Regions from separate parts of the Labrenzia sp. THAF187b genome, predicted to be linked through region 2. Evidence: riboswitches for the same ligand, from Rfam matches in the RefSeq annotation. Region 2 holds a riboswitch; each other region holds the start of a gene.
The links. Region 2 has a riboswitch for cobalamin ahead of FIV03_RS17580 (hypothetical protein). Riboswitches for the same ligand answer to the same signal wherever they lie in the genome.
Positions count from the first base shown of each region.

Region 1: another riboswitch for cobalamin. It lies ahead of FIV03_RS31190 (CbtB domain-containing protein); the one in region 2 lies ahead of FIV03_RS17580 (hypothetical protein).
Region 3: another riboswitch for cobalamin. It lies ahead of cobU (bifunctional adenosylcobinamide kinase/adenosylcobinamide-phosphate guanylyltransferase); the one in region 2 lies ahead of FIV03_RS17580 (hypothetical protein).
Region 4: another riboswitch for cobalamin. It lies ahead of FIV03_RS16710 (energy-coupling factor ABC transporter permease); the one in region 2 lies ahead of FIV03_RS17580 (hypothetical protein).

Region 1 covers NZ_CP045347.1:63,136-68,542, forward strand. The annotation lists gene FIV03_RS31185 (recombinase family protein) at 1-448, opposite strand, end outside; cobalamin riboswitch at 820-1,047, shown strand; gene FIV03_RS31190 (CbtB domain-containing protein) at 1,080-1,250, shown strand; gene FIV03_RS31195 (CbtA family protein) at 1,252-1,950, shown strand; gene FIV03_RS31200 (hypothetical protein) at 2,028-2,552, shown strand; gene FIV03_RS32090 (DUF1636 family protein) at 2,555-2,950, opposite strand; gene FIV03_RS31210 (M23 family metallopeptidase) at 3,516-5,407, shown strand, end outside.
Region 2 covers NZ_CP045344.1:3,825,979-3,831,385, reverse strand. The annotation lists gene FIV03_RS17605 (hypothetical protein) at 1-74, opposite strand, end outside; gene FIV03_RS17600 (iron ABC transporter permease) at 228-1,289, opposite strand; gene FIV03_RS17595 (ABC transporter substrate-binding protein) at 1,343-2,278, opposite strand; gene FIV03_RS17590 (ABC transporter ATP-binding protein) at 2,296-3,069, opposite strand; gene FIV03_RS17585 (DUF1636 family protein) at 3,066-3,470, opposite strand; gene FIV03_RS17580 (hypothetical protein) at 3,460-3,738, opposite strand; cobalamin riboswitch at 3,845-4,058, opposite strand; gene FIV03_RS17575 (S9 family peptidase) at 4,202-5,407, shown strand, end outside.
Region 3 covers NZ_CP045344.1:4,602,519-4,607,925, forward strand. The annotation lists gene cobN (cobaltochelatase subunit CobN) at 1-1,191, opposite strand, end outside; gene cobW (cobalamin biosynthesis protein CobW) at 1,226-2,344, opposite strand; gene cobU (bifunctional adenosylcobinamide kinase/adenosylcobinamide-phosphate guanylyltransferase) at 2,341-2,892, opposite strand; cobalamin riboswitch at 2,925-3,143, opposite strand; tRNA gene FIV03_RS21220 (tRNA-Asn) at 3,478-3,553, shown strand; gene FIV03_RS21225 (cupin-like domain-containing protein) at 3,919-4,827, shown strand; gene nagA (N-acetylglucosamine-6-phosphate deacetylase) at 4,894-5,407, opposite strand, start outside.
Region 4 covers NZ_CP045344.1:3,640,534-3,645,940, forward strand. The annotation lists gene FIV03_RS16695 (EAL domain-containing protein) at 1-1,503, shown strand, start outside; gene aroQ (gamma subclass chorismate mutase AroQ) at 1,539-2,063, opposite strand; gene FIV03_RS16705 (hypothetical protein) at 2,114-2,347, opposite strand; cobalamin riboswitch at 2,672-2,883, shown strand; gene FIV03_RS16710 (energy-coupling factor ABC transporter permease) at 2,937-3,617, shown strand; gene FIV03_RS16715 (YHS domain-containing (seleno)protein) at 3,711-4,196, opposite strand; gene FIV03_RS16720 (hypothetical protein) at 4,378-4,749, opposite strand; gene FIV03_RS16725 (AraC family transcriptional regulator) at 4,933-5,407, shown strand, end outside.

The DNA of each region.
Region 1 (5,407 bases), on a different replicon from region 2:
GCCGCCGACCCAGAACTTTCCCTTCGGACTTGGCACGTCTTAGGCCTGACTGCGTTCGCTCGATGAGCAAATCCCGCTCGAACTGGGCAACGGCATTGAGCACGTTCATGGACATCGTGCCGGCGGAACTCGCCAGGTCGACACCGCCAAGTGCAAGACAGTATACCCGTACTCCTTCGTCGGCCAATGCCTTTACTGTTGAACTGACGTCTATCGCATCCCGGCCGAGGCGATCGAGTTTCGTCACGATGAGAATGTCGCCCGGCTCTAAACGGTCCACCAGCCGAGCGAATTCCGGACGCTGCGTTATCGGCACACTGCCGGAAATAGTCTCGGTCACAATCCGGCGGTCGTCGACCTGGAACCCCGCCGCCCGGATTTCTTCTAACTGGTTTTGCGTCGTCTGTCCGGTCGTTGACACGCGGGTATAGGCAAAGGTGCGTGACATAGCGTCATTCCTGTCCGAAAAGGCTGTTCAAATTAGTTAGCTGTCCAGAATGATGTCAAGGTAATTTGTGGACAGGGTGTTTTGCCCCTGTACGCAATCGGACGTTTTCGGACACAGACATGGGTCATCGGCAGTCATAGTATGGAGTGAAAGATGGCCCGGCGGTTGCTTTTCAAGGACCAGGGACGGCAGGAATTTTTCGATATCCCGACAGAGAAAACAGTCTGATCCATCATTATTCCCCGTCGCCTGTCGACCGGCTTGAAATCGAGCTTCGGCACCGACAGTGTGCAAGTTCCCAGGCATTGAATGTCATCGCGAACGCATCAATTACGTGTCGGATTTGTGCTTTCGCGATCAAAAAAAATGCGCCATAATAAAACCTGTTTGGTTTTCCATTCGGCACAAAGTGCTGGGAAACGAACAGGGAATTCGGATATGGCGGACCCATGCAGGGCGTCAGGAGCCGAAGCCGCCCCCGCGACTGTATGCGGAGAGTGCTGACCGGACATGCCACTTGCAACGAATGTTGTGGGGAAGGCCCGGCAAAGCGCCACGACCCGCGAGCCAGGAGACCTGCCAGACATTCACTGAAAACCCTTCTGTCGGGTGTGACAGCAAAGAGGATAAAATGACGACACAATCTGCAAAAACCACCGTTTCCGCGACGAAAATCGTATCGCTTGCTTTTGCTGCGGTACTGGGTGTCGCGATTATTTCGATCACGGGTCACGTGCAGGCGAGCGCTTTGCACGACGCAGCACACGATGTGCGCCACGCGACCGGATTCCCGTGTCACTAAAATGCTGACTCGCCTCTTGGTCAGCGGCTTGTTCGCTGGTGCTGCGGCGGGGCTTATCGCGGCCCTGCTACAGCTTATTTTTGTTCAGCCAGTCCTTCTCCATGCGGAGCTTTATGAATCGGGGGAATTGGTCCATTTCGGAACCGAGGCAGTCAGCGCTCAACAAGAGCTGGGCGGGATCGATCCTTTGCGCGATGGCCTGAGCGTCATCTTCACGATGCTCACCTATACCGGTTATGCCTTCATTCTGCTCGCCGGCATGGCAATTGCCGAAATGCGCGGTGCGGTTATAACGGGTCGCAACGGCCTGCTTTGGGGTGTTGCAGGGTTCGTCGCGTTCCACTTCGCGCCCGGATTCAGCCTAGCTCCCGAAGTGCCCGGCGTCGCGGCGGCGGATGTTTTTGCCCGGCAGATCTGGTGGTGGGCGACCGTCCTTACCGCAGGCGCCGGATTGTGGCTGATCGCATTCGGCCGCAATTGGATGGCTTGGGGCGCAGCAGCAATGCTGCTGCTGGCACCACACGTGATCGGCGCGCCAGAGCCGGACACCTTCACCGGCCCAGTTCCGACCGAGATCGGGGCAATGTTTGCCAGCCGTGCCTTTGGCGTCGGAATGGCAGCCTGGCTTCTGCTTGGTTGTTTTGCAGGTTTTTTCTGGCAGCGCGAGGGGGCGAGGGTCGGCGCAACGCAGGCGGCCTGATCCGGAATCTAAATCATAACCGACCGGGCGAAACATCTCGTTTTGCCCGGTTTCTTTTTAAGGAAACCTGAAACCCCATGGAACGCTCTCTCGCACTCTTCGCCATCGGGCTGGTCTTTGGCGGAGGCATCGGCTTTGTTGTTGCCGCAAGCAATGGTGTCGCTCTTGACGGTCATGACCACTCATCAGCCAGCGATCACCAGATGCAGACCGCATCAGTGGAGCTCAAAACTAATCATTCCGGCCAAACCGCTGGCCACAACCACAACAGGACTACCTCTGTACCTGGCGGTCCCGATGCACCGTCCTTGAAAATCAGTGTCTCGAAGGATCCGGTTAGCGGCTACAATCTTCATATCATGACGGAAAATTTCAGCTTTGCTCCGGAGCGGGCAGGCTCGGATCATGTGTTGGGCGAGGGCCATGCCCACGTATATGTAAATGGCGTGAAGGTCGCGCGGCACTACAGTGCATGGCTCCACCTGCCGACTCTTCCAAAAGGTGATGCGACGGTTGAGGTTACGCTCAATTCCAACGATCACCGCATGCTCGCTGTCGAGACGGAACCGCTTAAGGCTACGGTGACTGTGAACGTGGAATAGGCTTATAGCGCCGGAATGCGCGCTCTGAGGCAGAAACGGAGACGTCCACATGGTCGGGCGTCTTCGATCCAGCCTTTGTCCGTTGCCAGAAAATTTCGGGCCGTCGAGATGATGTCAGCAATGTCGTCTGGAAAGATGAGGCCTGAAAAAAGGTATGCCGCTCTACCAACCCCCTGAAACGCCACCGCAATCGGTTGTTCACAGGCCCCCATGCATTCAATCTGTGTAACCTCAATCGCCATTCCTGATTCGTTCAACGATCGACGCAATGCATCAAGATCTGGCGAAGGGTCGCATTTGCATGTACTGCAAACGATAATACGGTTCATTCGGTCACCTTTGACAGGAGCGGTGGCACAGCATAGCGAAAACGTACAAAGCAATACATTATTCGTCATGCGAGTTAGATCGTACTGTGTTTAACAATTTCATTCCGACAATTGCGAAATCGCTTGAACCTAAAGTGGCTAGAGGGTGTAAACAACTCACCAGTTTGGAAACCCGACTCAGGAACTTCTTATGGCCCAATCGCAATCTCGTGAATTCCTGGCAACAGGTAACGGCTATAGGTTTGCCCATTCTGCTGGACCGCGACGGGCCTGCGCGCGCTTACTGGCTAGTGTTCTGTGCCCCGACCAATGTAGCTAAAGAGGCCGGCAACGACCCAAAAGCTACGCGAACTCAGATCCCAGAATGCATTATAGCAGCGAGTATTAATCAGGACCGCGCCGATGCCGAAGTTTTAGACGTAACCCAGACACCCACGTTTTTCGTTAACGGCCGTCACCTTAGTTCGTTTGGCGAGGCAGAACTGCGAGCTTTGGTGAACGAAGAGGTAGCCTCTTCGCGGATGTAACCAACAACAAACGGGATATGTTCGAATGGTGATGGCAATCAAATGACACCGCGCTGCACGAACGAATTCGATCCACAAATTGGTTGCTTAACTTCCGAAAGATAGCAATGCACTTTGACGCTACCCAAAACCCCCAGTCCTCAAAAATCGAGCTCGGTCAAGAACCGCCGCTGCTTGGTTACGAAGGGGTGTATGGCATGTCGGACCGACGAGGGGTTTCACTGCGCTGGTTCGCTGGTTCAGCACTCACTGGCGTCACATCCCTGTTCTTGATGGGCGGCGCGCTATTCGCTGCCTTTGATGGCCAATACGAAGTTGAAAGGGCGAAATCCTCGAGTGCTTTATTGAATGAGTTGTCGATCTCGAACAACGGTTACAGCAAAGAAGACAGGTTTCTGCGATCGGCGACTGAATATTCCAGCAAGCAATTAATAGATGTGAATATTGTCTCCCGTGAGGGCGACAGAGACAACATTCGCGCTCAACCACATATTTTCATCAGCGCTACGCTTGCTACCAAGAAAGACCCGTCGCTTGCATCTCAAATTCCGGCCTTCAGTACGCTGAACATATTTTCTAGGAGTGCGGAGAAAGAAGCGACAGGGGCAACCGAGGGAGTTGCAACTTCTCTTCTTGCCGACTCGCTGTACGGTGTGAAATTGGCCAATGATGTCAGTATAAGCCTTACACCATTTCCATCATCGAACACGGATTTCGATTTGGACAAGACGTTGTCAGAATCGGAAATTGAATTGAAAGTTCGCAAATTTATCCGGACCCGTTCGGTGGATGCAACTAACATGGATTATGAAGCAGTGATTGATCCTGGGCGTTTCGACTTCAATTTGGCGCTTCAGCCAGATTTGGAGCGCTATGCGGTTCGGATAACGCCGGAAAACGTTTCTTTCGTGTCAAAACGCGATGACGATATTCGGTTAGCCGGAATGGATGAAAGCATTGTGCCAGTGGCTCAGGGGCAAAACCTTACGGGGACCCTCCTAAATCAGCAGGTTCCAGAAGTAGAAGCTGCATCGATCACACTTGCGTTTCAGCGATTGTATGGAATCTCCAAACTTGAAGACGGACAACGACTCCGAATAGCGTACGCGCCCTCACAGGACGATCCGGAGCGAAAGCTGCCCGTGCGTATCAGTCTGTATAGCGATACGAAACACGAAGCGACCGTTGCCCAATCAGACGGCGGCGATTACATCAAAGCCCGGCCGCCTAGCACCTTTCCAGCAGCAGCCTTTGCTGACGCGGATCGTGTCTCCCACAGCGGGCCAACGCCAGCGCTATACGATAGTCTTTATCAAACTGCACTTGAGCAAGACATACCAAAAAACGTTGTAAATGAACTTGTTCGCATGTTGTCCTTTAGCATCGATTTCAAGGCCTCCATTAGGCCTGGTGCTACCATAGAGCTGCTATACTCCAGAGATGACCGTAACTTCGGATCTAAGATCCACTTTGCTGCGCTGAGCAATGGCAAGACAACGCTGGAATTTTACCGTTTCCGGACGCCTGACGATGGAGCTACTGACTTTTATGATGCGTTCGGCCAAAGCGCAAAAAAGTTCCTGCTCAGGAAACCGATTGATGGTGGCAAGTTCCGATCCGGCTTCGGCATGCGTCGGCATCCCGTCTACAAATATTCAAGAATGCATAAGGGAGTGGACTGGTCTGCTCCGCGCGGGACACCGATCATGGCTGCTGGAGATGGTACCGTGATAAAGGCAGGTTGGAGTTCCGGCTATGGGAAGCGAACTGAACTTCGACACACCAATGGGTACACGACCACCTACAATCATCAGACCGGATTTGCCAAAGGCATAAAGGAAGGTGTTCGCGTCAAACAGGGACAAATCATAGGTTATGTTGGCTCGACTGGACTTTCAACAGGACCTCACCTTCACTTCGAGATGCTAGCTAATGGCCAACCTTTGGATCCAATGCGAGCCAGACTTCCAGAAGGACGCGTGCTCGATAGAGAAATGCG
Region 2 (5,407 bases):
CCCAGCCCGATCACCATGCCGATGATGATCCGGATGTGGGTGAATTCCGCAAGATTGGTGGGAAGTTTGTCCATGTGGGTCCGTTTTGGTCTCGATAGAGCAACACTATACGAATGCTGCCTGATGGAAACCGTCGAGATCCGCCACAACCAACCTTGAGGCTCGCTCTGACCAGCGGCCGTTCAACCAGGCCCGGTTGAACGGCCGGAAGCGGTCCATGCGAGGTTCTAGTGTGCCTGACCCGTGCGGGAGCGCAGGAGGAGCACGAAGAAAATGCCGCCAATCAACCCGGTGACAATGCCGATCGGCATATCCTCGGGGGACAGAAGCGTTCGTGCGATGATATCCGCCCATATCAGGAAGATTGCGCCAAGCATCATCGATGCCGGCAGAACCCGGCTATAATTGCCCCCTACAAGAAAGCGGGCAATATGCGGCACCATCAGCCCGACAAAGCCGATGATGCCTGAAAAGGCGACCATCACACCGGTGATCAGAGCTCCCAGCACAAATACCGTGAGACGGAACCGGGCAACCGGAATGCCGAGTGTCGACGCTGTTTCATCGCCGATGGTCATCGCATTGAGATCGGCAGACCGCAGCAGAAAATACGGCGCCACCAGCAGCAGAATGCCAAGCGGAAACGGTAGTTGAGCCCACTGGGCAAGACCGAGACCACCCAGCATCCAGAAGACAACCGTATGCGTTGCCCTCGGATCGCCCAGGAAAATCAGGATATTGGCGATCGCCATGATGATGAAGGACACGGCCACACCGGCCAGCACCAGCCGGTCGGCACTGGTTGCAGATGCAAACCGTGTCACCCCGAGCACAAGAAAAGTTGCCGCCAACGCACCGGCGAATGCCATCAGCGGAACGGTCATCAATCCCAGAAACAGGCCTGTATGCAGCAGCGCAAGAATGGCGCCAGCCGCTGCACCGGACGAAATGCCGAGCAGATGCGGATCGGCCAGTGGATTGCGCGTGACGGATTGCAGGGCCGCGCCGACAACGGCCAGACCTGCACCGACAAACCCGGCCAACAGCGCCCGCGGAAACCGGATCTCCCAGACGATAGCCTCCCGACCCTTGGTCCAGTCAATCGCGAACAGATCCGGCATCACACCATTGGCCAGGATCTTGAAGACAGTGCCGCCCGGGATCGCCACCGCACCCGCACCGATGGCAGCTACAATGGAAATAGCCAGCACCAGCACGCCGGCCAGAAGCAATACCCCATTCCCCCGCAACCGGCGCAGGCCAGCGCTTTTGTCCGTGAGCACGCTCATGCGGGCCCATCGTTTCTGCCTGCAACGGCAGTTCGAAGCATCTTTTGCAAGGCTCACTCTCCCCAGAACGCTTCGGTGAGCTTTCCGATGGCCTTGAGGTTCCGCGGTCCCGGGGTTGCCTCGACATAGTCCAGCACGACAAACCGGTCGTTCTTGACGGCTGCAATGTTGGCCAGAGCGGGATTGTGTTTCATGAAGTCGCGTTTCTGGTCAGCCGTCACTTCGCCGTAGTTGACGATCACGACCATGTCCGGGTCTTTTTCCACCACGGTTTCCCAGTCGACGGTCGCCCAGCTCTTTTCAAAATCGTCCATCACGTTGACGCCGCCGGCTGCCTCGATAAGCGCTGTTGGCATGGCATATCGTCCGGCGGTGAAGGGCTTGTCTTCGCCGCTGTCGTAGACAAAGACCCGCAGCGGCTCTTCACCAGCAGGCACCGTTGCCGCGATCCGGTCCAGCTCCAGCTTGTAGGCCGCAACAAGATCGTGGGCGGTGTCTTCAACACCGAAGATCTTTCCGAGGTTGAGGAGGTCGTTATAAAGATCGTGCAGAGACGCCTTCGGCTTGTCGCCGATATGAATGCAGGATTCGGTCAGCTCGTAGACCTTGATGCCGAACGGCTCCAGCGTTTCAGGCGTCACTTCACCGCCCACCTTCATGCCGTAGTTCCAGCCGGCGAAGAAGAAATCGGCGTCGGCTCCGATCAGCACTTCCTTGCTCGGATATTTCGACGCGAGTTCCGGAAGTTCGGCAATGCCCTCACGCATCTCCGCGTCCAGCGTCTTCCAGCCTGAAATGCCGGTATAACCAACCATGCGGTCGCGCAGGCCAAGTACCAGCATCATCTCGGTCAGATTGACGTCATTCGAAACGGCTGCTTTTGGCGGCGTGTCGAAGGTCACCGTGCGGTTGCAGCTGTCCACGCTCGTCTGCGCAAATGCCGGAACAGACAGAAAGGCGAGCGCGAGGCCCAGGGCAATTTTTTTCATATTAAGTCTCCAGAAATTCAAAGATGGAAGGTCAGGTAGCGCTCGCGGCTGGCAGACAGTTGCTCCAGTCGGACCTGTACCGAATAGGCTTGCTCAATGTTGCCGGGGGTCAGCACCGTCTCCGGCATTCCCTGGGCAACCAGTCGGCCCTCATGCAACAGCAAGACCTTGTCGCAGACACGGCTTGCCAGGTTGAGGTCGTGCAGGCTGGTGACAATGGTAATGTCCAGATCGGCAATCAGCTCGACGATCTCGAGCTGATGACGAATGTCCAGATGGTTGGTCGGCTCATCCAGCACCAGAAGCTTTGGTTCTTGCGCCAGCGCCCGGGCCACCATCACCCGCTGCCTTTCCCCCCCGGACAATGTGCCGAAGGCTCTTTGTGCATAGGACAGCAGATCCATTTTCACGAGACAGTCATCGACGATCTCGGCGTCCCGCTTGCCTGCGCCGGCAATACCGGTTGCATGGGGACGCCGGCCGAGTGTGACGATCTCGCGCACGGACAAGGCAAAGTCGGTCGGCTGCTCCTGAAGCACGGCGGCGATCGTTTTGGCGGCCTCCCTGGCACTGATGTGCCAGAGATCCGTGCCATCCAGAAGGATTTCGCCCGTTTTCGGTTTCAGGAAGCGATAGAGCAGCCGCAACAGGGTGGATTTGCCGGCACCATTGGCGCCGGCAATTCCAAGAACCTCACCGGCAGGCAGATCGAAGCTGAGCGGATGCAGAATGGTTTTGCCCTGCCCCGTCTTCCAGCTGACCTCGCGAACAAACAGATCGACCCCAGTCATGAGAACGCCGTCCCGTCAGCTTCCGAAACGATCATCGCTGCCGGAAGCCGGCCTTGCGATGCGCTCCAGCGCTTGCCGTGTCTTTCCTCGGTCACCTCGCATCCATTTTCAATCTGGCGATACCGATTGGCGTAGTCGACCAGGTCGTCGATGTCCGTATCGTCCTCAATGTCCCCAAAGAGGTAGATCGCCTTGTCGGTGGCCTTGAATGCCAGCGTGCAAGGTCTCGAACAGCTCTCCATGTCGGCTGTTCCGCTGATTTCGAACTCGTCTCCAACGACAGGCACTGCCTGTGCCATTGCGCTCTTCAGCTTGCAGATCAGCCCATATCCGGGATGGCAAGCCTGCCCATTGTGACGACAGGTCGTGCAGACGAATATCTTGTGCGGATCATTGCTCATGACGCGCCTCCACGGCTTCTGCCAGTGAACCGACAGGAGGCTGCGGAAAAGCAAAGGCATTGCTTTCCTGGTTGCACTTGGCACGGCCGGATCGGGTAGGTTTGGCACATTCATCATGTAATGTTATTACATTACCAACATTCTTGCTGACAACAGATTTTTGCAGCCCATCAGGAACCATCGCGCGCACTGCGCGCGCCGCCAGTGGATCAGCCTCGGTCAGGAGGTTGGCAAGTCTTGAGAATTCAGCAGAAAATTTCCGGTTCATATCGCCCTCCGCGATTTCGCGGGGCAGTCAGGAACCGAATGTGCAACTTTGCCGGCAGGTGCCGATTGGCCATGTCACTCACTCCTCCGGGGCACCCCGCCCGGGTTAAGGTTTAAGGTGAAATGGCAGGTCTCCTGACTTGCGGGTCATTGCTTGCCTGATCCTTCCCGGGGTCTCCCCAGTGGCGCTTTCAGGTTTGCTCACCGCTCACAGTTGCGGGGGCAGTCACGGATTTGCAGCCTTTCGGGCTCGTCGCACCGTGTTCCCTTTTAATCCCGGTCCGGAGTTCGGAGTCGGGAACCATCTCTTCCTAAGTGCGCGAACGCCTGAAAAATGTCAAAGACTTTTGCAGGTCGCCGCTCTTGTCTGAAAGCACGGCAGGATGGCCAGGAGGCGGAAACACCCTGCCGCCTCGGCAGTATTGACCCTTGCCTTCAAGGCTCAAAAATCTTACCTCCGATCCATGAAACAGGATGCCCTTCCCCCGCGCGCCGCAGCGCGCCCCCTCACCCTTGAGACCCACGGCATTACCCGCCAGGACGATTTCGCCTGGCTGAGGGCGGACAACTGGCAGGAGGTCATGAAAGACCCGTCCGTGCTGGATGCCGACATCCGCAGCTATCTGGAAGCGGAGAATGCCTATCACGAAGCGCAGATGGCACCGACGAAGGCTCTGCAGGAGAAGCTTTTCGCGGAAATGCGCGGCCGCATCAAGGAAGACGACAGCTCGGTTCCTGCTCCCGACGGCCCCTTCGCTTACGGCCTCAAGTATGAAACCGGCGGCCAGCAACCGGTTTTCTTTCGCACCCCGCGTGACGGCGGCGCGGAAACGGTTCTTCTCCATGGCGACAAGGAAGCCGAAGGAACGGCATATTTCCGGATCGGCGGCGTTAGCCAGTCGACGGATCACAAGCTCATCGCCTGGGCTTATGACGACAAGGGCTCGGAATATTATTCACTGAGGCTGCGCGACGCCCAGTCTGCCAAGGATTTTGACTACGCCATCGAGGATACGGGCGGCGGCGGCGTCTTCTCGGAAGACAGCCGCTATGTGTTCTACGTTCGCCTCGACGCCAACCACCGGCCCTCGAAACTCTTCCGTCACGAAGTCGGTTCCGACCCTGCGAGCGACGTTCTCGTCTACGAGGAAAAGGATGCCGGCTTCTTCATGGGCGTCGGCAAGACCCAGTCCGGCGACACCATCGTCATCGACATTCATGATCACGAGACATCCGAAGTCTGGATGATCCCGGCCACCGACCCGACCGCCGAACCGGTGCTTGTCGCAGAGCGCGAGACCGGTATCGAGTATTCCATCGACGATCACGGCGACACACTCTACATCCTGACAAACGCAGGCGGCGCCGAGGACTTCAAGATCGTCACTGCGCCGAAAGGCAATCCCGGCCGCGAAAACTGGTCCGATCTTGTGCCTCACAAGGCAGGATGCCTGATCCTGTCGCACTGCGTCTACAAGTCCTTCATGACGCGGCTGGAACGCGAAGACGGCCTGCCGCGCATCGTGATCCGCCGGCTTGCAGACAACATCGAGCACTCCATCGCCTTCGACGAGGAGGCCTATTCACTCGGCCTTGGCGGCGGCTACGAGTTCGACACGAGCACGATCCGCTTCACCTATTCCTCGATGACAACGCCATCGCAGACCTTC
Region 3 (5,407 bases), 780 kb from region 2:
GGCAAGACGCCCGTCCCGGTTCGGATAGTTTGCCAGGATTAGGGCCGACTTCTTGGCTGCAGCCGGTTTCCGGCCGAGTTTCCCCCAGGCAGCCGCAAGCGCCGCGGTAAACACGATCCGATCCGGAACAGGCGTAAAGGCAACCGGCGTCGACTGGGTGGCCTCATCGAAGATCCCTTCTTCCTTGAAGGAGACAGCCCGGGTCAATATCCGGCCATCAATCTCCGGCAAGACGACATGCATGGCGAGGTCACGTATCGACAAGCCCTGATCGCTGTCTTCCCAGCCCTCTTTGGAGGAAGACGAAAAGACGACCTGCAGCACAGGTTTGCCGGGACGATCGAGCGGTGTCGGCTGATGGGCTGCTCCCGCCTTCGAGACGGCGAAGGCAGTACCGTTCAACACAACATCAGGCGGAGCCTCATCGAACAGGCTTTCCAGAACGGCGACGGATTCCGCTTCCTTCAGGCTGGACACATAGATCGGCAGTGCATTTACGCCGGCTTTGTCGAGAGCAGCGATCAACGCATCCAGTGGTGCGGTTTGGGCACCTTGCACCAGAGCGCGGTAGAACGTGATCGCTGCAACAGGTCTTTCAGGATCCCGCCAGGAGGCCTTCAGTTGCGCTATATCGGGGGCGGCCTTGCCAGCAAGATAGATACCCGCGCGAGGAAGGGGCACCGGATGCGCGGGCTCCTCGCCCTTTCCGATCAGGTGCGCTGCATATCTCAAGGCATTGGCGTAATTCTCCGCACCGCCTTCCACACAGTATCGCCAGAAGCGATGCACTTCCGCTGATGATCGGGTGGAACGAGACGTCAGTTCTTCGTCCCACTTGTCGTCGCCCGGAATGACGATCAGATCGATACCATTCGCGCGGACTTCTTCTTCAAACCTTTCCAGGCCGTAGCGCCAGTACTCCACTCCACCCAGAATTCTCAGAACGATCAGCCGAGAGCCACGGACGGTCTGTTCGGCATAAAGATCGACCGAATAGGGATGCGACAGGGCCATGAGATTGGCGAGCCGCAGGTCTGCACGGGCTGTTCCAAGCCGTGATTGCGCAGCGGCAAAGCTTCCCAGCTCGGTGTCTGCAGCGGATAGGAACAGAATGTCGGCAGGGGACTGGTCGAGGTCGACCGCGTCCCCGCCGTCATCGATCCGGCGCGTCTGGCTGGCGAGAATGTGCATGCTTGGTCTTTATTTCCAGCTTCTATCCAGCGTGTCAGGCAGCAGCCGTCAATTCACCCAGCAGGCTACGAACCGCAGTCAGGTCGAGGCCCTTCAAACCGATCACGACCAGTCTGCCGCTGCTCTCGGCGCCGGCGGCGAACCAGGTTTCGACACGCGGTCCGACAGCTTGAACCATTGCAGGCGCTGCCTTGCCCTCAATTTTTACAGCCCCCTTGATGCGAAGGACGCCTTTTTGCGCCATGGCTTCCAGAACCTTTGCCTCAGCATCTTTCAGGCTGGCGAAAGACGAGACTGCCAGCACGTGACTTTCAAAATCGTCGTGATGGTGATGATGGTCGTCATGGCGATGATCATGATCATCACCATCGTGATCGTGATCGTGATCGTGGTCGTGGTCATCATGATGGTGGTGATGCTCGTGCCGATCAGCCATGTCGTCCTCGGCAGCAGAGCCCCTGCCGAGCAGAACTTCAATCGGAAGCGTGCCTTTTTCGGATGTGACCACGTGAACCGCCGGACGAACATCGGCGGCGATCTTCTCATGCACCTGCTTCAAGGCGTCTTCGGAGACGAGATCTGCCTTGTTCAGAACGACGAGGTCTGCGCAACGCAATTGGTCGTGGAAGAGTTCTTCAACCGGACTGTCATGATCAAGAGCTTCGTCGGCAGCACGTTGCGCGGAAAGTGCATCTTCATCAAGTGCGATCCGGCCTTCGGCGAGTGCTGCAGCATCCAGCACCGTGACAACACCATCTACCGTTACCTTCGGCTTGACGCTCGGCCAGGAGAAGGCCCGAACGAGCGGCTGCGGCAGAGCCAGACCAGAGGTTTCTATAACGATATGCTCCGGCGGATTGTCCCGCGCGAGCAGCATTTCCATGGTTGGCAGGAAATCGTCGGCAACGGTGCAACATATGCAGCCATTGGTAAGCTCAACCACCTCTTCCGCGGCGCAATCGGGATCAGCGCATCCATTCACAAGGGACCCGTCGAAGCCCATGTCCCCAAACTCATTGACGATAAGGGCAATGCGTTTGCCATTGGCATTGGTAAGCAAATTGCGGATCAGCGTGGTCTTGCCTGCTCCGAGAAACCCAGTGACGATCGTTGCCGGAATTTTTGCGCCCGGCTGCAAGGATGAAGTGGTCATAATTTGATATCCGGTTGTGAGGTGGGTTTCAAAAGTATCGGCAGGCCCGCAGCAACGAAGACAACCTGTTGGCACCTATGCGCCATATCCTGGTTCAGTCGTCCCTGCACATCGCGGAACGACCTCGACAGACGGTTCTCCGGCACGATCCCCATACCAACTTCGTTGGAAACGAAGACGCACGGCCCCTGAAGACCCTTCAGAACCGCGCAAAGCCGCGCCGTTTCGGCGGGGATGTCCTTGCCTGCAAACAGCAGGTTCGACAGCCACAGGGTCAGGCAGTCAACAAGGACCACCCGGTCTTGCCTGCATTCGTTTTCAAGCACGTCCGCAAGTTCGAGCTGTTCTTCCACGGTGCGCCAGGACGGTCCGCGTTGATCTTTATGAGCGGCGATCCGGCTGGTCATTTCATCGTCGTGGGCAGCACCAGTCGCGATATAGATTTTTTGCAGACCGGTTTCATGGACAAGCTTCTCCGCGAACCGGCTTTTTCCGGAGCGGGCACCGCCGAGGACCAGCGTTGTCCTCTCGCCGTTTGAATGCGTCATTCCTTCTCCCAGCCGTCCGCCCGACAGCGCCATAGGGTTGACAATGTGACGGCCGGTCTCCTGGCTTGCGGCTCAGCGCGGTCTGTACCCCTTCCCGGCCCCATCAGGACGCCAGTGGTTTTCGTACAGCCACTCACCGCTCACAGTTGCGGGGGCAGCTCCGGATCTGGACTTGAAAAAGACCGCACCGGATTCCCGTTTCATCCGGATCAGGCAAGGCCTTTTCCGGAACCGTCAGTTTCTTCCTAAACGTATCTTGAGGCCGACACAAGCAGCAGAAAGTCGCTGACGACTAACCTTGAAAATCGGCCAGGCAGTCAACACGGACGCCTTCTTGCGCCAAAGTCAGAAAAAGGCACAACGGATTTAGTCTGCCCGGGGTGTTCCAATCGTAGCGAAACGTAGGGTTTTCCAAGCGCGACAGAACGCCTAGCCATCTGAAATATATCGAGTTTTCCACACCGAGATCAAAAAAATGACGGCTTGATGAAAAAAACGCCCTCGGGGGCTTGGCAAACGGATCAAGCCTTTGATATACGCATCTCCATCGACGGGGCGGCAACGCGCTGGCCCCGAGCGTGGTGATCCCCAGTAGCTCAGTTGGTAGAGCAAGCGACTGTTAATCGCTGGGTCGCTGGTTCGAGTCCGGCCTGGGGAGCCATCACCACCTATTCCTAATCCTCCCGAATGCTGCATTTCTGAAGACCGGAACGCTGTTCAGTAACCGGGTTGATCTTATTAACGCGTGATCTTGCAGCAATCTGCACCGCCTCAAAAATCGACAGTCATTTGATGCGAACTCGTCTTTCGCGGCAGTAACGTTCGGTACCATCTTCCTAAACAACATTTCCTGGCTACGTTTAAAACGAAGATCGCTCCTCCAGTGGCTCTGCGTTGTTGAATCGCGCTTCTTGATAAAGCTCAAGGTTGCTCCTATCGTAATTTCTCCTAGGGGAGCATCATGAAGAATCGCAGCTAAGTCCAGCGCCCCTGAACCCGCAAATCTTCAAATGCGTGGTACCTTTTATGAGCGGCGACAACACGCACACCATTGCCACCGTAACCGCAGCACCAGGTTATGCCGAATTTCTTGAAGCCTACTGCGACAAGGAACAGCCCCTGCTGATCAAGGGATTGGCGAAAAACTGGCCCGCGCGGGAAAGGTGGCAATCCGGCCGATTACGAGCAGAACTCCATACGCTGCCAAAGGTCCGCGACAGAGGTGTCTTTTTCGTCAGCCGCTCACCAGTACTGGAACAAGATATCGAGATGCCGGAATTCCTGAAGAAAATCCTCGCATCCGACCGGATAATGCAAGATTCCGTTGCCTGGAGATTCTGGATCAACAGCAGGAACAACCGGACAGAATTCCACTACGATACCAACGCCGAGAATGTCATCACCGTTCAGGTGAAGGGTCGTAAGGAATGGGTACTGGTTTCGCCCGAAACACCGTTACCGTGCTACCCGTTCACCAACTTCTCTCTGCTGAAAGACGAACAGCGACTGCTACGGAACAAGCGTTTCTACAAATTCGACCTGGAAGAAGGTGATCTTCTCTATCTGCCTCCCCATTGGTACCACCGGGTGGTTGCCAAGGAAGACGAAAACATCAACATCAATTGGACCTTCACGAAACGCGAAACCGTGGTCATCTCGAAGGAATTCAAGCGTGACATGGAGCGGTGCGGCCTGCTGCATTCATTCAAGAACAGTGATTCCGCGCTGGTACGGCGCTGTTACGAAACTGCTATCCGCGCCCTTCCGAATGTCGGCGGAATTGGGTGGGGTCTGAAATCGTTCATTTCTTCACCCTACAAGCCAAGCCGCGGAGCGTTGGTCAGCCGCTTCTTCAAGGAATTGCTGCAAATACCAAATACGCTGCTGACACTTCCAAACGTTCGCTCAACGCTGAAAAAGGTCGACAAGACCTAACCGGCAAACGCGCTGCAAATCCCACAAGTTTGGCGCAGTTACCAAACCACCAGAGTATTTGCCGGGCTACGTATTCGAGAATTGCTCTCCCGCAATCCATACGCCCTCAACCTCATAGGCATTGCCAAGCTGTACGAAGTCGGCCGGGTAACCTTCTTCTAAACGACCGAGCGGGCGTCCAAGAACGTCCGCAGGATCACTGGTCGCCATTGCAAGAGCAGCTTCAACCGGAAGCTCGAGTGTACCGGTAAGAAACTTCAAGGACGCCGGCAAATCTATATCGGCGCCGGCAAGCGTGCCGTCTTCGAGGGTCAATGTGCCATCGCGGCGAAAGATTTCCCGACCTCCGAGAAAGAAGGACGTAACATCGGTGCCGGTCTGGGACATGGCGTCGGTAACGATAAAGATCCTGCCCGGGCCGGTCTTTGACTTGAACGCGACCCGCATCGCGACCGGGTCGACGTGGACACCATCAGCAATGATGCCCACGTTGAGCGCGCCCAGATCGAGCGCGGCACCCACAAGGCCGGGTTCGCGGTGTTGCAACGGGCTCATGGCGTTAAAAAGATGGGTGACCATC
Region 4 (5,407 bases), 190 kb from region 2:
GCAGGTGTCAGCCGCGTGACGCAGGCAGCCAATGAGGCCGCAGCCGGCTACCTCGACTGCAATCTGGAAACTGATGCACCGGGCGAGGTGGGTGACCTGCAAACCGCGTTCCGCGGAATGATGGTCAAGCTGCGCGAGAACATTCTGCGGATCGAGGAACTCGCCTACACCGATCGCATCACCGGTTTGCCCAACAGGGCCAAGCTGGACAATGTCGCGATGACGCTGATCGACCTGCGCCCCAAGGAAACAGGCAGCGTTCTTTACATCGGACTGGACCGCTTCAAACTGATCAACGACATGCACGGGCATGCCGTAGGCGACAAGCTGTTGCGGCTGGTTGGCAACCGGTTGGCTGTACTGGTCGACGAGCTGGCCAAGCCTCTGACGTCAAAACCCCCCTGCGTTGCCCGGTTTTCCGGCGACGAATTCGTCGTACTGTTACCCGGCGTCGATGATCTGCCGACGCTTGCCAAGTTGTCCAGAACGATGGTCGAGCGGCTGGGTGGGGCCTATAGAATTGGGCGGCTTTCCCTTTCGCTGACCGTCAGCGCGGGGATCGCGAGATACCCGGAGCACGGTACAACGGCCGAGGAAGTTCTGCGAAACGCCAACATGGCCATGTATGAAGCAAAGGGGGCAGGCAGGGCTCAGTCGATCGCCTACAACGATATCATTCGCGAACGGATGACCGAGCGCGAACAGATCCGGCACAGGCTGCAAAGCGCGCTGAGAGACCGCACGCTATCCGTTCACTACCAGCCGAAGGTCGACATTTCGTCCGGCAAGATTGTCGGTTCTGAAGCGCTGCTGCGCTGGAACGATGCCGAACTCGGGTCCGTGCCGCCCTACAAGTTCATTCCCGTGGCAGAAGAATGCGGCCTGATCGTTCCGATCGGGGAATTCGTGCTGGCATCCGCGCTCTCCGACATGAAATCGCTGCACCGGCAGAATGTCGATGTATCTGTCGCCGTGAATGTTGCGCCGGCGCAGCTGCAGGCGAAGGGATTTACCGGCAGAATGCTCGGGATCATTGGCGAGAGCGGGTTCTCGACGGAGAAGCTGGAACTGGAAGTGACGGAATCGAGCCTTGTCGACTATTCGCAGAACCTTCTGGATCAGATCCTGCCGATCAAGAAAGAAGGCGTCAAATTTGCAATCGACGACTTCGGCACCGGCTATTCCTCGCTGCACAGTCTCGCAAGCATGCCGTTCGACACGCTGAAGATCGACCGGTCCTTCATCATGGACATTGCCAATTGCGAGGATCGACGGACCATCGTCGAGCTGATCCTGATGCTGGCAAGACAGCTCAATCTCAACACCGTGTCGGAAGGGGTCGAGACCCAGTTGCAGATGGATTACATCAATCTGTGGGGCGGGACGCTCGGCCAGGGCTACTTGTGGAGCCCGGCGGTGCGGTTCGGCGAGTTCTCGCGAATGGTCATGAAGCGGCAAGGAGAGGCGAATGCGGCCGAGCCCTGGAGGCAGGCAGCCTCCTGAACTCCGATGAGGAATGTCCTGACGGCCGTATTTGCCTAGTCGTGTACGTCGACCAGACCTTCAAACAGAGCGTTTTTTGATCCGTCGGACAGGCATTCCACGGTCAGCGCCTCCGTGAAGGCCTGCTGGTCAGAGGCTTCGACGGGGCTTTCTGCGAGTAGCGTCAGGATCTCGTTGCCCAGGCGCAACAGCTCCGGACGGACATCCTTGATCAGGTCGGGTACGTTCTGCGGACGAGCTTCACCGCTCTCCCAGCGTTCGATCCAGCAGGTTTGAATGTCCTTGGCCGCATCGATCTGCGCCTGGAAAAACAAGGTGACATTGTCAGCCGACAGGCCGTTTTCGACGGCCTTTTCGCGGGCTGCATCCAGCACCACCTTTTCCCTCGGCAGATCCTCGACAGGTTTGTCGTTATCCGCTTTCCAGGCTGCAACCGACTGCATGAACGAAAGACGTTCGTTGATAGCGCCGAACAGCTTGTCAGGTGCCGCCCAGCCAGGAGTGACGGTGGCAGCAAGAAGCGATACCGCGAGAGCGGTCAGGGGAATCGATTTCAACATGGCCGAAGACTTTCACAGGTCACCGCCCGCGGCAAGTCTTTGGTTGTGGTCTACTTCTTTTCAACCGAACGGCTGATCTCGGTGATCACGCCGAATGCGACGGCGGCCATGATCTTCAATAGTCCGCTGTCGAGCGCCTGTTCGCGTGTCAGATTGCCAAGGAAAAAACCCGGTCTTGGTTCAGTGACTGCACCCAGAGTAACGCCGGCCAGAAGTGCCAGCTGAATGCAGCCAAGGAAAAAGACGACACCAGCGATAAGCGTTCCCAATTTGGTAAAGGGCATTGCAAACTCTCATGATGTGCTTTGTATGCGAGTGAGGTTATCTTTCGTTAGGGTTTCTGCAAGTAAAAATCACAATTACCCTAAATACAGAAAAGTTTAATAAACAAAGGTTTTGATTTTTATCTTTGATTGGATGCTTCAAAGGTCAGATTTTTCAGGTGGCTGACGCAATTTCCTGAAGAAGTGTTTCGAGATCTGAAGCTTGTCGATGGTGCTGATCCGGCTGATTTCGGTGGCGGCCTTCAGGCGGCAAAATTTCGGTGCAATGTCGCATTCAGACCGAATATGGCGAAAATTCGCTTGCAGAATATCGCCAATCCTTGCAAATCTAGACGATGCGATGGTTTCGCCCGAACAAGCGTAAGGGCGGATGAAATGGGAACACGGTGAGGCGTACCCAACAGGGACCAATACCGTGGCTGCCCCCGCAACTGTATGCGACGAGCAAAGCCCTACAAGCCACTGGAGCGATCCGGGAAGGCGGGCGGCGCAGAGACTCGCGAGCCAGGAAACCTGCCATCCAGCGGTCCCATCGGGGCCGGTTCACACCATCTGCTCGCGCACGGAGGGTGCGCAAAGGAGAAATGACATGCATATCGAACCGGGCATCGTCGACGGTGCCAAAATCGTACTCAGCTACGGTACCGCGGCTGCTTCCTTCGGCCTTCTGGGCAAAATGGCTCTCGACACGATCCGCAAAAGCGGCGTTCTCAGCCTTGCCGTTCGCTCCGTCATCACGACGGTTGCCGTATTCTGCTTCTTTGAAATCCTGCCGCATTACCCGGTCGGTGTTTCCGAAGTGCACTTCATCCTGGGCTCCACGCTGTTCCTGATGTTCGGCGCTGGTCCGGCAGCAATCGGCCTTGCTGCAGGCCTTCTGCTTCAGGGGGCGCTGGTTGCTCCTTTCGACCTGCCGCAGTACGGCATCAACGTCACCACGCTGCTTGTGCCGCTGTGGGGTGTCAGCCTGCTGGCAAACCGCATCATTCCGGAAAAGACCGCCTATGTTGACGTTTCCTACGTTCAGGCACTGGCTCTTTCCACCACGTTCCAGGCCGGTATCGTTGGCTGGGTCGCGTTCTGGGCATTCTACGGCCAGGGCTTCGGCGCCGAGAACATGGTTTCCGTCGGTTCCTTCGGCTTTGCCTACATGCTGGTGATCCTGGGCGAGCCGCTGGCTGACCTGGCTGTTCTGGCCGCTGCCAAGACCCTGGCACCGCTGACGAAGAACCTTGCTTTCGAAAACAGGCTGCACAACGCGGCAGCTTAAGTCTTCGGCTTTTTGCTGAATTCAAGTCACGAAGGGCGGCCCCGGGGCCGCCCTTTTTGTTTGTCGTTCCGACGACGCCTTGACAACGAACAATCAGAGCTTCGTTGCCTCGGTGGAGCGGATCTTCTTCCAGTTGGCTTCCGCCTTGGCGATGGTACCGGACTGGTCTTTCTGGAACTCGCGGAAGATGGCCTCGTTCAGGAACAGATAAAGCTTGCCGTCGACAACGGCCGCGAACTGCGGATCGCCGTCGAACTTCTTGCCGACTGAAACACCGAAGGTGCAGAAGCCGCCGTTTTGCGGCAGGTACTGATCCGGATGCGCGGTAAAGGCATCCATGGCTTCCTGCGATGCGAAGTAGTAGGCAACACCGTCGTGGACGGCCGTATATTGTGCGGTTCCGTCAATCCGGTTGCCCAGGCTGACAAAGGCCACGGGGTCGACACCATGAAGACCGAGCGGGCTGCCGGCGGCGGTCAGGCCGCTGGAGGTGTTGTATTCGTCCGCGGCCATTGCCGGGGCCGACAGAGCGGCAAGAGACAGCAGCGTTGCGGCAATGGCGGATTTCATCAAGGACATGTTCTACTCCTGAAAGAGTGTGAAGGTTGAAGGCCGGATTTGCTCCGGTGTCTCTACCTTGCGTCCGAAGCTGAGGCGTCTCCATGTTCGCAAGTTCCCGAAGATTTGCAGATCGTCCGGATTGCAGCTCAAAAAAACACCGGCGTGAAGGCCGGTGTCATTGTGCGCTGAAGGGGGGCTGTCAGGCGGCCTGCGCAACCGTTTCCTGCGGTTTGGCAAGGCTGACCACTGTCAGAACGGCAATGGCGTTTACCAGGTAATAGGCGAAGTCGAGGCCGGTGAAGCCAAGTGCGAAGGGAGCTGCCAGGAACACGATGCCGACGGCAAAATCGACCGCCAGATGAACCGAATAGGGCAGAATGCGGATGATGCCGGTCTGGTGATCTGTCAGGATCGTCAGCGCCAGGGCCGCAAAGCCTGTCAGGAACGATAGCCAGAAGGCGATCGGGTTGGATTGGCCGAGATCAAGGAATACGGGCAGGGAAATAAGGCCGATCGCGACGGGATAATCGAGATAGGCGTGCATGGTCTTGGTGACGAAGCGAACAGACATCTTTCAGGTGCTCCAGGTTGGTTTCATGCGGGCGAATTGCCCACGAGCCCAAAGATGTTGGTCGACTTCGGTTCTATCCATGCACGAAAGTCCCTGAAAATTGACCGATCGTCCGGGAGCCTTGCGCTTTGCGGTGTTGAGGCAAAAATGCGGGAGTAGCACTTCAACCGGAACCGGCCTTTCATGAAACATGACGCCCTGACCCAGATCCTGGATGCCTTGAAGCTACGAGGATCCGTCTATTTCCATACCTGCTTTTCGCCGCCCTGGGCCGTGCGGGTGCCGGCCTTCGGCAATGTCGCGCGGTTTCACATGGCAATGCGTGGTGGCTGCTGGCTGGCGGTGGATGGTGTTGAAAAGCCGATCCGCCTTGCGACCGGCGATCTCGCCGTCATTCCGCACGGGGCCGCTCATATCCTGAGCGATGAACCGGACCGTCCCGCGGCCGAAGTGGACGAGGTCGTGCGGCAATCCGGTTATACGGGGGAAGGCGCGCTCTATTACGGCGGTCCGGACGAGGAGCTGGCCTGTAAACTGTTCTGTGGCCATTTCGAATTCGAGGAAGGCTCGGTCCATCCGCTGCTCGATGCCTTGCCCGCCGTCATTCATCTGCCCAACACACAGACGATGAACGCCTTCTGGCTGGAAGCAGTGATGC